2 regions of the Paenibacillus sp. YAE3 genome follow, and region 2 is predicted to be linked to the other one. Evidence: predicted binding sites of a transcription regulator. Region 2 holds the regulator's gene; the other holds the start of a gene.

Region 1 (7,220 bases), on a different contig from region 2:
CGCGAAAGAACAAAAATAATCCACTTTAATATTTAGGTAAGGACGGAGGAAAAACTATGTCAAAACATATTGTCATTTTGGGTGCAGGATATGGCGGACTCCTCTCCGCGCTGACCGTTCGCAAATACATGAACAAAGACCAAGCGCGCGTGACCGTGGTGAACCAATATCCGACTCACCAAATCATTACCGAGCTTCACCGCCTGGCTGCGGGCAGCATCGAAGAAAAAGCGATCGCCATGCCGCTTGAAAAACTGTTCAAAGGCAAAGACATCGATCTGAAAATCGCCAAGGTCGAGTCTTTCTCCGTGGACAACAAAGAAGTGAAGCTTTCGGACGGTTCCAAGCTGACTTACGACGCGCTTGTCGTCGGCCTCGGCAGCATCACCGCTTACTTCGGCATTCCCGGCCTCGACAAATACAGCATGGTGCTCAAATCCGCTGACGATGCCAACCGCATCCACCGCCATATCGAAGAACGCATCCAAGCTTACTCCCAATCCAAAGATCCGGCTGACGCAACGATCCTCATCGGCGGCGGCGGCTTGACCGGCGTCGAACTCGTGGGCGAAATCGCCGACATCTTGCCAAGCCTGACCAAAAAATACGGCATTGACCGCAGCGAAATCAAATTGATGCTCGTTGAAGCCGGCCCTAAAATTTTGCCTGTGCTTCCTGACCATCTGATCGAACGCGCGACCAAAAGCCTTGAAAACCGCGGCGTAACGTTCTTGACCGGACTGCCTGTAACGAACGTGGAAGGTAACGTTGTTGACCTGAAAGACGGCCAAAAAATCGTCACCAACACCTTCGTATGGACCGGCGGCGTGCAAGGCAATCCGCTTGTCGGCGAATCCGGCCTGGAAGTCAACCGCGGACGCGCAACCGTCAACGAGTTCCTGCAATCCACGTCCCATAAAGACGTATTCGTTGCCGGCGACAGCGCCGTATACTTCGATGAAACCGGACGTCCTTACCCTCCAACCGCGCAAATCGCATGGCAAATGGGCGAGCTGATCGGCTACAACCTGTATGCGTTCCTGAACGACAAGGCTTTCGAAACGTTTGCTCCGGTAAACTCCGGTACGCTGGCTAGCCTTGGCCGCAAAGACGCTGTAGCAACCATCGGCGAAAACAACATTTCGCTGAAAGGTTTGCCGGCGACGCTGATGAAGGAAGCAAGTAACATCCGTTACCTCTCCCACATCAAAGCATTGTATACGCTGGCTTACTAATCTCATTACAACAACCGCTTGAAGCGGCAAACAGGGTATCCTCACGGTCTTGGCGACCGGGGATACCCTGTTTTTTACGATGCCAGGCTTTTTTCAAGCGCGGTCTGCATCCATAACAGGTCGTGACGGGACTTTCGGGATGCCCTCAAGCCCGGGCAGCTCCGGAACCGGCAGAGCCGCTGCCGATCGGCGCTTTGGGCTATTTTCAATATGGCTATGGGACGAAGAGTATGATCGCCGAACAAAATTCGATCTTGTCCGCGTGTTCTCAAACGTTTTGCTTTGATATATCCTAAAAAAGCGAGGGATTTATGGCGAAAGGGAAGGAGGGCGGCATGCGAAAGCTTGCGGGGATTCACCAAAAGGAGTTTCAGGTCTGGGTATTTACGCGCGCGGATCTGGCAAAGTTCGTCATCGTCGACGTGATGTTCAGCACCGCCCTGTATGCCGGGCTCAGACGGATCAACGGACATGAAACGATCGCGATTTTGGGGAGCTCCATCGGGACGCATTTATGCAGATATTTGCGCTGTCGGGGTCTTTTTTTAAGGCTGCGGCCAGGCACATGGATCCGGCGGCCCTGGAGTCCTCCAGCCCCCTGAACGAAGCTCCAAAAGGACTCTCACCGGAAGCCGCCGCGCTGCCGGTTTTTATCGTTTTTGGGCCGTAATGGACCGAATTTCGCCGAAGCGGCCGATTATGGGATTTTTATCACAATCTCGTGTACAATAGGATTGAAGGAGCGAATGAAACATGAAACGCAAAAGAAGAAGAGTTGCCGTCGTAGGCTCCGGCATGGTCGGATCCAGCTGCGCTTACGCGATGATCAACCAATCCATCTGCGACGAGATCATGATGATCGACCGCACATACGACCGGGCGCTTGCCCAGGCGCTGGACTTGTCGCATTGCATCGATTTTACGCATACGCGCACGACCGTGTACGCAGGAACCTATGCGGACTGCGCCGACGTCGACGTCGTCATCCTGACGGCCGGCGCCAATCCGAAGCCGGGGCAAAACCGGATGGACGTCCTGGCCGAAGCCGCCGAAATTACGCGTCAAATCGTGACGCCGATCGTGGAGAGCGGTTTTCAGGGGATCTTCATCACGGCCGCCAATCCGGTGGATCTCGTTACGTACATGATTTGGAAGCTTACCGGTTTTCCGCGCCATCGCGTCATCGGTACGGGCACTTCCATCGATACTTCGCGGCTCAAAACGCTGCTCTCGGACGTGTTTTCCATCGATCCGCGCAGCGTCAGCGGGTATGCGTTGGGCGAACACGGCGAATCGCAATTCGTCGCATGGTCGCACGTCACGATCGGCGGCAAGCCGATCCTCGATATTTTGGAGCAGCACCCGGAACGTTTCAAGCATGTCGATTTGAACGATATCGCGCGCAAAACGAAGGATGCCGGATGGGAAATTTTCACGCGGAAGGGATCGACCCATTTCGGGATCGGCAGCGCCATCGCCCATATTACCCGTGCCGTCCTGAACGACGAACATAAAATCATCGCCGTATCCGCCATACTCGACGGGGAGTACGGCGAACACGGCGTGTGCGCCGGGGTCCCGGCCATCATTAGCAGCGACGGCATTCAGGAACTGCTGGAGCTTAAGTTAAGCGAAGACGAACGGAAGCGGTTCGAGGATTCCTGCGCCCTGATCCGCCGCAATTTGGAGGGTCTCCAGCTCGAGCCGATACGTTAAGTTAACCTTCCGTTGCCGTCACGGCCATCATCCTCGTTCGCAGCATGAGCCAAAGTGAATAATAAAAGGAGCCTCCCCCGCTTTCCGGCATCCGGATTGGCGGGGGAACGGCTCCTTTTTTCATCGGCCGCAAGATCAAGCGATTGCCGACGGTGATCCGAACGATGAGGCTGTTACTGCTCCTCCAGCCTGCTCATATCCGGCGGTACGCGGTGTCGGGTGGCCTGCTCGTATCCATAGGCAATCTTGATCAGCGTCGGTTCGCTGAACGCGGTTCCGATAAACGTTATTCCGACAGGGCCTTTGGTGATGTAGCCTCCCGGAGCGATGACGCCGTCCTCCGCGTAACCTCCCGGCACCGTAATCGCCGGATAGCCAGCTCTGGCCGCGATATCGTCCCCTTCGTCGCAGCCGAGGAACAGCAATGCGTCAAGACGGTAGGTTTCAAGCGCGTAATCGATCCCCTTAGCCCGCGACATCTCCTGATTGTAACGGAGCGTCTCCAAATATTCCGGTTCGGTTAGGGTCCCGCTGGTCGCTTCGCATTTCTCCAGCAGGTCCTGCCCGTATTTCAGGCACCGGTCGGCGTGCCCGTTGTTGAACGCGATCACTTCGGCCAGCGTATGAACGGGAATGCTTTCAGGAAGCTGCGCGAGATAATCGTTGACGCCCTTTTTGAATTCGTAGACCAGCACGTTTCCGTTCCAGGACGCATCCTGACAAGGGAGCTCTACCGGATCGACGATCGTTGCCCCTTCCCTGCGGAGCGCTTCGATCGCCGCTTCGAGAACGGCCTTTCGGGCCGGATCCAGATCGCGGAAATAATGCCTCGGAATGCCGATGCGCACTTGCTTTAAGCAGGAAGCGTCAAGAAATGGCGTATAATCCTGCAAAAACCGCCCTGCGCTTGCCTGCGTGGCCGGGTCCCGCTCATCTATTCCGGTCATGGCCCCCAGCAGGATCGCGGCATCGGCGACGGTTCGGGCCATCGGTCCGGCCGTATCCTGCGTGTGCGTGATCGGAATGATGCCCGAACGGCTGACCAGCCCGACCGTCGGCTTGATGCCGACCAGCATCTGCTGGCTGGCCGGGCTGATGATCGACCCGGACGTTTCCGTGCCGATCGCCGCGGCGGCCAGGTTTGCCGCCACGGCTGCGGCCGAGCCGGAGCTGGACCCGCCCACGAACAATTCCCCCGGTCCGTACGGATTAAGACATAATCCCCGGCGGCTGCTGTAACCGGCCCACATGCCGCTCGCCATAAAATTCGCCCACTCGGTCATGTTCGCCTTCCCGAGGAATACCACCCCGGCCTTTCTTAGCTGAGCCGCTGCGAACGAGTCCTCCGCCGCGACGTGCTCCGCCAAAGCCAGCGTGCCGGCGCTGGTATGCATCGCGTCGTGGGTATCGATGTTATCCTTTAAGAGCAGGGGGATGCCATGGAGCGGCCCCCGGGTTCCTTTTTCGTAACGTTCGTCATCGAGCTCCCTTGCGATCCTTAGGGCATCCGGATTTACTTCTATGATGGATTTCAGCTTGCCGTCGTAGCGCTCAATCCGTTTCAGATAGGCTTTGACGATTTCTTCGGAGGTGGTTTCGCCCGATTCCATGGCAGCCTGCATGCTGCGGATATCCAGCTCCACGATCCATTCCTCGATATTCAGTGGATTTTCCATTTGTCCTCACCCCCGGGTTTTAAGTAGGGCATGGCTGCATCATTTCAGACAGAGGCATATTTCTCCATATGCTGCCTGTACAGCTTCCATGCTCCTTGTTCCTTGCGAAATACTTCCATGGCCAACACGCTCGCGACTTGTTTGCCGTGCAGGCTGAAGTTCACGATGGACGATAGGACCAATTCATTTTCCGTACGCATGTTCCTTGCGAGGTCGCTATACTCCCAATGAGGTTCCTTACCCTCATACATGGCCAGCGTTTCAAGGTTGTCCGTTTTATAATGCTCGGACCGGTAAACCTCGTAATCCCGATCCGGGTAATAACCAAAATAACCGATAAAGTCATCCGATATCCATGCGTTCACCTCTTCCACGGTCCCTTCATGGATAACTCTGCGGTACGCTTCGACCGCCGCCATGGCTTCATCAAACATGAGAAACCACTCCCTATGTATATTGGCGCTGCCCTTTCAGATTGGCCTGTATTATTTTGCATTAACTCCCAGTCTTAAAGCGTTCCCAAATATTCGGGAATCATCTCCGTTTCCGCGACTTTGCCGTCAAAGGCTTCGCCCCCGTAGATCCGGGCATCCCGCCGCGAACTGACGACCCGATGAATTCTGCAGCCGATATAATGAATGCCCGCTCCATCGCTTACGCCGACGCCGGCGCGGATTCGGCCGCTGCGCAGCAGTTCATGATACCCCCGCCTGTACTCCGGCTCCGAGTCGTAATGCGGACTGTGGCTTCCGGGGATGAGACCCAATCCTTGGACCACTTTCGCCTGCCCGTCTTCATCGCAGTTGACTCCCTCTTCATACCAGCACATGGAACCTGCGCTGAGGCCCGCCAGCACGACGCCCTGCTCCCACGCCTGCCGAAGGATGCGGTCCAAACCGTGTTCCCGCCAGATCTCCAGCATCCGCACGGTATCGCCTCCGCCCACGTAAAGGATATCCTTTTCCAGGACGTAATCCTCCAAGTCGGCTGCAGGCGGCCTGGACAGCGCCAGATGGGAAGGAATGCAGTCGAACGCCGAAAAAGCTTTGCGAAATCCCTCAATGTAACCTTCCGCGTCCCCGCTAGCCGTCGGGATAAAACATACCTTGGGCTTACGGGCCGCGGACTGGCTCAAAATATATCGGTCCAGCAGCAGATTGTCCGGCTCCATGGAAAAACCGCCTCCGCCAAGCGCGATCACCTGTCTCATGGAATCTCCTTCTTTCAGCCCGCATCGAACGCGAAGCGAGCAATATTCCAAATTTCTCCTCCCCATCATAACAGCCCCAAGATTCGCGGCGCCACCTAAAAAATCGTTAAAACGGTTGTTTACTGCGCGAAATCAGGGTAAGTTGTAGAGAACCGGTTCAGGAGGAGGAACATGACATGATTCAATATCAGGATCATTTACGCGATATTACCGAAGCTTCGCTGGCGGAGGGATTTTTCGACGGGTGGCCGAACCCGCCTTCTTATGCCGTTTTTATGCAGATTCTCCGCAATGCGTCTTCTTGCATATTGGCCAAGGATGAGCAAACGGGGAAAGTCGTCGGATTTATTACCGCGTTGTCGGATGGCGTGCTGACGGCCTATATCCCGCTGCTGGAGGTCGTTCCCGCCTATCAGAAACAGGGAATCGGACAAGAGCTGGCCCGGCGGATGATCGAGAAGCTGAAAGGAATTTACATGGTGGATCTTCTCTGCGATCCCGATCTCCAGCCATTCTACGAAAAACTCGGCATGCGGAAAGCCCAGGGGATGCTGATTCGCAACTACGAGCATCAATCCGGGCGAACCCATCCGCAATAAACGCGGGAAAAGAACCCGCCGGCCGCCATGCCGGCAAGTTCTTTTCCCGCTTTTTGGAAACTTATCCCGCAAGATCGACGAGATTCTTTTCAACCGATAGTATAAAATAGCTGTGGTTCCACTGCCTGACGGTCACAATGCAGCGCTGCCGGTCTTTTTCGAAAAAATAGCCCGCCCCCTCCTGTTCAGTATAACTCCAGCCTTCCTTGTTCATCTTTTCTTTTACTACTTCGGCCGGATTCTTAGCTTTCGTCAGATAATTAACGGTTCCGTTCAAACCTTGATCCATCAAAACGATCGTCTTGTCGGTCGCATGCAGCACATACATAAGCTTGATGTTTTGGACTCCGATATTTTGGACGTAGGAACCCGCCGTGATCGCCGCAAGAAAGACGATGCCGATGCCGCTCCATAATACGATCCGTTTTTTCACGCTTTCGCCCCCCAGCCCTGCGTTTTCTATAGGTATGTCCGCAAAAATCTATTTTCGTTCCCCATTCTTATGCAGCGCCTCATACAGAACCTGTCCGACCAGTTCATGGTCGTTTACGACATAACGAAACTCCTCCGGCTCGACCCAAATCCGCGTTAAACATTCATGCTCCCGGTTAAACGGCAGCCGCTCGGTCACGTCCATCCGGTAAAACAGCTGATACCCGACCATCGGATATTTCCCGTTCGGATCAAACCGTTCGTTTTCTTCGTGGCTGACCTCCATTTTTCCAAGGTAAGCGATCGTCCCCTTGACGCTGCCTTCCTCCAATGCTTCCCGGTGAAAAGCTTC
Region 2 (7,220 bases):
GGGCAGGTCGACCTGGATATGCCGGTCGAAACGTCCCGGACGGAGCAGCGCGCTGTCGAGCATTTCCTTGCGGTTCGTTGCCGCGATAAGCAAAATTCTCGGACTGTCGGACGAATATATCCCGTCCATTTCGGTCAGCAGCTGGTTCAGCGTCTGATCGTATTCGCGCTGCTGTCCGCCTTCGCGTTTGCCGCCGATCACGTCGATTTCATCGATGAAGATGATCGCGCTTTGCTTGTTTTCCTTTACAGCGCGGTTCCGCGCTTCGCGGAACAGCTCGCGCACGCGACCGGCGCCGACGCCGACGTACATTTCGACGAATTCGCTGCCGGACGAAGCCACGAATACGGAATCCGTATAATGCGCGGCCGCCTTCGCCATCAGCGTTTTCCCGGTTCCCGGAGGTCCCGTCAGCAGAATCCCTTTCAAAGGACGGATGCCGAGCTTGCGGATTTCTTCATGCTTGATCAAAAAGTCCAGCGCCTCCATCAGCTCCTGCTTCGCATGATCCTGCCCGCCGATTTCTTCGAACGTCAGCTTCTTGGGCCCTCTTTTTTTGCGTTTGCGCTCCGCCCCGGCTCCTACGGCCAGTCCGCCGCGAACGCTCGCCATGAAAAGCAGCCCGCCGATCAGCAGCGCCGCAATGATCAGTGGAATGATATTGACGCCGATATAAGCCAAAAATATGAGCAATACCGGAACGAAACCGACCAGCACCTCTTTGGTCCATCTTGGCATTATTCCCACACCCCTATCTTCGCGGGGTTCCGGGGCAGCACGATAAACTTGCTGGAATCGCCGTCGCTAAGGCTGATATACACGTTGTCCGTATCCATCTCCGTTTGGGTTTTGATGCCGGAATCTTTGGCCAGCTGCTCCAGCTTGGCCGGAATTTCGGTATATTTCTTGTTGTCCATCGCTTCGGCGACGGAGAACATCGCGGAATTCCAGAAACGGTTCAGCTTCTCGGAGGAATGGTCCACGAAATCGAATTTCAGCTTGCGGTTGCCCACCACTGATTTGCCTTTGGTCGTAATTTGGTTTACAAGTCCCGATAAGTTCGTGTCAGGCTTCAAATCCAGTTTCAGATTGATCTGATTGCGGGTAATATCGAATTGGGCGTTGTTGACGCCTTTATAATTTTGAACGATTTTTTGCAGCGGCCCTTGCATCGTCGTCTGGCGATAAACGAACCATCCGCCGAACAGCACCGCCGCCGATATGACAACAGTAAGCGCAATTGGTATTGGACGCAGTTTCAAGACGTTGTCCTCCTCTCTTATTCTAAAAAACTTATCTTATCTATATCATACGAAAAATAGACAACCGCGGCAAAGGAGCTTTAAGCAAAGCTTCTAAGACACGGTCATTCCAAGCTTCTTCGATCTGCATTAAACACGACGGTCACACCATTTTCAGAGAGTATATCTTTGAATCACAATATAGAGTATATCACATCGTATATACTAAATCGAAGGTAATGTGTGAAAGTATTTAAAATATTATCCTGCGCACGCCAAAGAACCCCATTTTCATGAGGTTCTTTTCCATTTATTAGCTAATGATTCGCATCAATGCGTTTAGACGGATTACCGGTTAGGCAGCGTAAACGGTCCCCCGATGCTTTGGCCGTCGCTGAACCGGTAGAATTGATAATAATAATGATCCTTGGACCAGTAAAAAAGCTGCCATGCGTATTCGCCGTTGTACATCCCGGGCACGGCCTTCAGCTTTTTGACGTCCGGAATTTCCTTCGTCGCTTTTTCCTTGATCTGATTTTCCGACATGCCGTTTGAGAGCAGCTCTTCATGCACCGCGCCCTCGCCCGATTTCACTTTGCCGTTTTCGTCCATCGTCACCCACACCATGATCGGACGGTTGTCTTTGTCCAACCCTTCGATCGCCCAGCAGATCGTATCCCATACCGATTTTTGGGCTTCGGTCACCTTCACGAGGCTTGTCTCCTGTTTGGCCTTCAGAATGGCCGCCGTCTCTTGCGCGCGGATATCCTGCGTTACGTATATGTAATAACGGTAAAGCCCGAACACGATCAGCAGAAACGCGACGATGCCGAGAAAAATCCATTTCTTTTTGTTCTTTAGCATAAGTTCCCCTATCTTTGGCCGTTCTTACCGGGACAAGAGACCTTCGAACGCGGCTTGGGCTTCCCGGCGGATGCGCTCTTCGTCCATCGTCAGGCACGCGCCATGCTTCACGATCTGCTTGCCGTCCACCCACACATGTTCGACGTCTTTGCCGCTAGCCGAGTAGATCGCGTGGGAAATCAGATCGGTATGCGGAAGAAAATGGGCTTGATCGGTATTTAGTGCGATAAAATCGGCTTTCATGCCCGGCGCAAGGGTACCGACGTCCTGCAGGAAAAGGGATTGCGCTCCGTATACCGTTCCCATTTTCAAGGCTTCGTAAGCCGGAACCGCCGTCGGGTCGCCGGACACCCCTTTGTGGATGAGCGCCGCAAGACGCATTTCCTCGAACATGTCCAAATTGTTGTTGCTGGCCGCGCCGTCGGTGCCGAGCGAGACCGTTACGCCCGCTTTGAGCAGATCCGTCACGCGGGCCACGCCGCTCGCCAGCTTCAGGTTGCTGCCCGGATTGTGGGACACGGCCACGTTGTTGCGCGCCAAAATGCCGATTTCTTCATCGGTCAAGTGAACGGCATGGGCGACCAGGGACGGTCTTGAAAATACGCCGAGCTTCTCCAAATGGGCGACCGGACGCAAGCCGTAATCCCGAACGTTTTGCTCGACCTCGGCAATCGTTTCGGACATATGGGTATGCATCGGCAAATCCAGGTCAAAGGCGGCCTGCACGAATTTCTCGATGAAATCCGGAGGACATGTATACGGCGCGTGCGGCGAAATCATCGTCGTGATCCGGCCGTCCGCTTTGCCGTTCCAATCGCGTGCGAACTGGATCGCCTCGTTCAGCTTGTGACGCTGAATGTCCTCGGAGCATAACCCGATGACGCCCCGCATCAGGGACGCGCGGATTCCCGACTCTTCTGTCACCTTGGCGACCTGGTCCATATGGTCATACATGTCCAGGAAGGTCGTCGTCCCGCCCTTGAGCATTTCCAGCACCGACAGCGCCGTTCCCCAATAGACGTCGGAGGAGGTAAACTTGGCTTCCATCGGCCACATTTTCTCCTGCAGCCAAATTTGCAGGGCCAGGTCGTCCCCGTACCCCCGCAGCAGCGACATCGCCGCATGCCCGTGCGTATTGATCAGACCGGGCATAAAAAACAGATGCGTGCCGTCGAATACGGGAACATCGTTTTCAAGCTCCGGCATTTCTTCCCCTATATAAGCAATGCGGTCGCCTTCGATGACCATGCAGCCCTGGATTACGGGCTTGTCTTTGTCAGGCACGGCAAAGCTGCCGTTTTTAATGATCCATTGGTTTGTCTTGTTCTCCGCCATCAGCTGAATCGTCCTTTCCGTTATTCAAATAATAAGCCAGGCTCAGCAGGTCCGTCGTGAAATCCGCCGCATGGATCCGGATGTTGGCCGGCGCCTTCAGAATGGTCGGCGCGAAGTTCAGGATCGCCTCGATCCCGGCGCCAATAAGCTGGTCGGCCACGTTCTGGGCCTCGACGGCGGGCACCGTAATGATGCCGATTCGGATATTCCGGTTTTTGATCGTATCCGTGATCTCTTCCATCGGCTGCACCGTCAGCGTATTGATTTTTTTGCCGATTTTTTTCGGATTTTCGTCGAAGACCGCCACGATTTTAATGTTTTCGCGCAGGTAAAAGTTGTAGTTGGAAAGCGCCTGTCCCAGGTTGCCGGCGCCCACCAGCACCGCGTTGATCTGCTGATCCAGGTTCAGGATGTGGCGGATTTTTTCGATCAGGTACGAAACGTCGTATCCGATCCCTTTCCGGCCGAAATCCCCGAAATACGCAAGATCCTTGCGGATTTGCGCCGGGTTCAGGTCCAGTCGCTGGCCAAGCTCCTGGGAGGAGACCGTCGCTACCTCCCGCTTGTGCAAATCATTCAAATAACGTAAATATACAGGCAATCTGCGGACGACCGCTTCGGAAATTTTCTCCGATTTCATGCATGTTCCCCCTATTTAACAGCTTAATTTCTATCGTTCGATCCTATGAAAAGGGTCATTTTAACCCTCTTGAAGCCATTCAGATATACGGGGAACCATTTTTTCCGTATTCATATGCTCCATCTTTGGCCCCGGCAAGGAATAGAGAAAATATTTCCCGTAGTAAGACTCGATTACGCGCGTATCGTAAACGATGACGATTCCGCGGTCATTCGCTGTACGAACCAAGCGGCCGAAGCCCTGCTTAAAGCGGATGACCGCCTGCGGCACGGAAAGCTTCATGAACGGATTTTTCTTCTGGCGCTGCAACAGTTCGGCTTTCGCTTCGTTCAGCGGGTGGTTCGGCGGCTGGAACGGAAGCCTTACGATCGCCAGGCAGGTCAACGCTTCGCCGGGGATATCGACTCCCTCCCAGAAGCTGCTCGTACCGAGCAGCACCGAAGCGCTGCTGTCTTGAAACCGGCGAATGAGCTTGGTGCGGCTGCCGCTGTCCACGCCTTGGCCGAGCACGGTGATATCGCTGCCCGCAAGGGCGTTTTTCAGCGGTTCATGCACCTGCCGGAGCATCCGGTACGAGGTGAACAGCACCAGCATTCGGCCATGGGTTGCGATCGCCGCGTCGGCCAGGGACCGCACGAGGGTGTCCACGAACACCGGATCGCCGACGCTTCCTTTTACGCTCGGGAAATCCCGCGGAATGACCAGCAATGCCTGGTCGCGGTATTTGAACGGGGAAGGAAGCTGCACGGATACCAGCCTGCCGCTCTCCTGGTCTTCCTGCAGACCAAGATTATCGATCATGTATTGGAAGGACTTGTCCACCGACAAAGTAGCCGACGTTAATATAACGCTTTTCTTTTTATCGAAAAACAACTCCTTGAGCTGTTTGCTGACGTCCACCGGAACCGCATACAGCTGAAGCGATTTGCTGCGGAAATGGCTGCTCGCCTCCATCCAATAAACGACGGTGGCATCGTCCAGATTCATGAACGTCCTCAGATCGTCCCGTTCGGCAGCCAGGTCCTTGAACAGGCCGCTAAGATCCGTTATCAGGCTGTCCGCGCTGTAATCGTCTTCGTTTTCCTTGTATTCGGCCAGCATTTTTTCGCCGCGGCGGACGATTTCGCTCATTTTCACATGGATCTGGTTCTCCATCGCCTTCAATGTTTCCCATTCCTGCGGCCATTTCGACGGCTGGAGCCTCAGCACATATTGCCCGGATTCTCCCGGCGCGGCGTCATTCCTTTCCGGCATCAGGGCGAACAGGGATTCGCTGAGCTTGTCCCAAGTTTCCTTGACGTCGACCAAATCTTCGCTGATGCGGTCGATCGCCGCGATCCAGTCGCCGGCCCGCTCCTGCCCGGACGACTGCAGTTGTTGGCGGAGGGCGATAAGCTGTCCGCTCCGCGCATCTTTGTACAGACGCGTAAGGGTGTGGACGACGCTGAAATATTTCATGTGCAGCCCCAGATGTTTGCCGGCAACGTCCTCCAAATGGTGGGCTTCGTCAATGACGAGGCGCTCATAGGACGGCAGCAGCTGATGACCCGCTTTAACGTCCGTGAACAGCTTGGAGTGGTTCGTAATGACGACGTCGGCGATGCCCGCCTCATGTTTCGCGCGGTGATAATAACATTTGCGGAACCACGGGCAGGCTCGGCCCAGGCAGGAATCCGAATCGCTGCTCACCGTTTCCCAGAAGTCGCCGCCCCTTCCCCCGAGATTCAGCTCCTCGTCGTCGCCGTTTTCGGTTTGCGCAAGCCATACGATCATCTGCGCAGCGGTAATCGTATCTTCCTTGGGATTAAAAAAGTCTCTTCTGTTTATTTTATGTTCAAATTTTCTCAAACACAAATAATGTTGTCTTCCCTTAAAGACCGCCGCCTTGAAAGGGAACGGCACAACCTGCGTCAACAAAGGCACGTCGCGCTCCCGCAGCTGCTCCTGAAGGTTGATCGTGTGCGTGCTGATCATCACCTTTTGCTGCTGCTTGACGCTTTGGTAAATGGAAGGAATAAGGTATCCCAGCGATTTGCCGGTGCCCGTTCCCGCCTCGATCAACAGATGCTTGTCCTCGTTCAGCGCGTTCATCACCTGATCGAACATGATCGTTTGCGGTTCGCGCTCCTCGTATTGGGGCATAATAGCCTTAAGACGCTTCTGAATTTCGCCCAAATATTCCTTGAACTCCACCCCGGCGAGAGGGTTGTCGTCCGTTTCGTCCCGCGGCGGTTTCATTTCCGTCCAGTCTTCGACGGCTAGCGCAAACTGGCGGTAAAACGTATGGCTGTTCAGGTCCTGAATCGGCTCCTGCTCCTTTTCCTGGCACAGGCCGTCAAAAAACCATCCCAAATCGCTGTCTTCGTCGGCAAACAGTTCGGTGAGCCGCTGCAGCGTGATGAGAGGCAAATCCCTGAGTTCTGACAGGCATTTCAAAAATACATAAGCCGTCGCCAATGCATCGCTGTCCGCCTGATGGGGCCGGTCATGCTGGATGCCGAAATGCGACGTAACCTGGCCCAATTGGTAGGAAGTCAGGGACGGAAAGCATATTTTAAGAAAATCCAACGTGTCGAGAATGCGCCCGGAAAACGGGAGATACCCGGAGCTGTCCAGCGCGTTTTGCAAAAAATTGAAGTCGAACGCGACGTTATGCCCGACCAGGACGACGTCGTCCAGCATCGGCACAAGCTCCATCAGCATCTCTTCCAGCGGCGGCGCATCCGCCACATCCTCTTCGGTTATACCGGTCAGCCCCGTAATAAACGGCGGGATTTCCACCGTCGGTTTGACGTAGGAACCGTACACGCGGGATATCGTCAAATCTTCTTCTATGATGGCAAGTCCAACTTGAATGATCTCATCGGCGGACTGGTTGCCTGTTGTCTCAAAATCCAGTACGGCAAATTTCATGATCAAAATTAATCCTTTCGTTCCAGTCTCAATTACCAGCATAACAGAAGATTTCACATTTGAAAATTAAAGGGCAGCAAAAAGGCGATGCACAAGGCGCTTCCCGGAGCGCATGATGCATCGGCCTTTTTGCTGCTTTCTACATCATCGATATGAGCTGGCTGCCGTATTGAAGCTGGCCGCGGTTCTGCTGGCACACCTTCAAATTGATCAGCGGATCGGGCAGC

The links. Region 2 encodes Rex, which represses fermentation and respiration genes when NADH is low (regulators of the CRP and FNR family bind a similar motif). Its sites were predicted from a motif close to TTGTGAAATATTTCACAA; they were not measured.
Region 1: a site for Rex is predicted at 1,935-1,952, ahead of AC27KL_RS01420 (L-lactate dehydrogenase). Genes of this name have one in related genera too.

The regions. Positions count from the first base shown of each region.
Region 1 covers NZ_BAAIYF010000001.1:311,038-318,257, forward strand. The annotation lists gene AC27KL_RS01405 (DUF1641 domain-containing protein) at 1-19, shown strand, start outside; gene AC27KL_RS01410 (NAD(P)/FAD-dependent oxidoreductase) at 57-1,235, shown strand; gene AC27KL_RS01415 (hypothetical protein) at 1,571-1,837, shown strand; gene AC27KL_RS01420 (L-lactate dehydrogenase) at 1,989-2,951, shown strand; gene AC27KL_RS01425 (amidase family protein) at 3,125-4,627, opposite strand; gene AC27KL_RS01430 (DUF4440 domain-containing protein) at 4,672-5,061, opposite strand; gene AC27KL_RS01435 (Type 1 glutamine amidotransferase-like domain-containing protein) at 5,136-5,837, opposite strand; gene AC27KL_RS01440 (GNAT family N-acetyltransferase) at 6,014-6,436, shown strand; gene AC27KL_RS01445 (hypothetical protein) at 6,498-6,869, opposite strand; gene AC27KL_RS01450 (NUDIX domain-containing protein) at 6,918-7,220, opposite strand, start outside.
Region 2 covers NZ_BAAIYF010000002.1:463,075-470,294, forward strand. The annotation lists gene AC27KL_RS04945 (AAA family ATPase) at 1-738, opposite strand, end outside; gene AC27KL_RS04950 (hypothetical protein) at 738-1,262, opposite strand; gene AC27KL_RS04955 (cell wall elongation regulator TseB-like domain-containing protein) at 1,590-2,105, opposite strand; gene AC27KL_RS04960 (amidohydrolase) at 2,130-3,440, opposite strand; gene AC27KL_RS04965 (redox-sensing transcriptional repressor Rex) at 3,406-4,080, opposite strand; gene dinG (ATP-dependent DNA helicase DinG) at 4,141-6,993, opposite strand; gene AC27KL_RS04975 (tetratricopeptide repeat protein) at 7,133-7,220, opposite strand, start outside.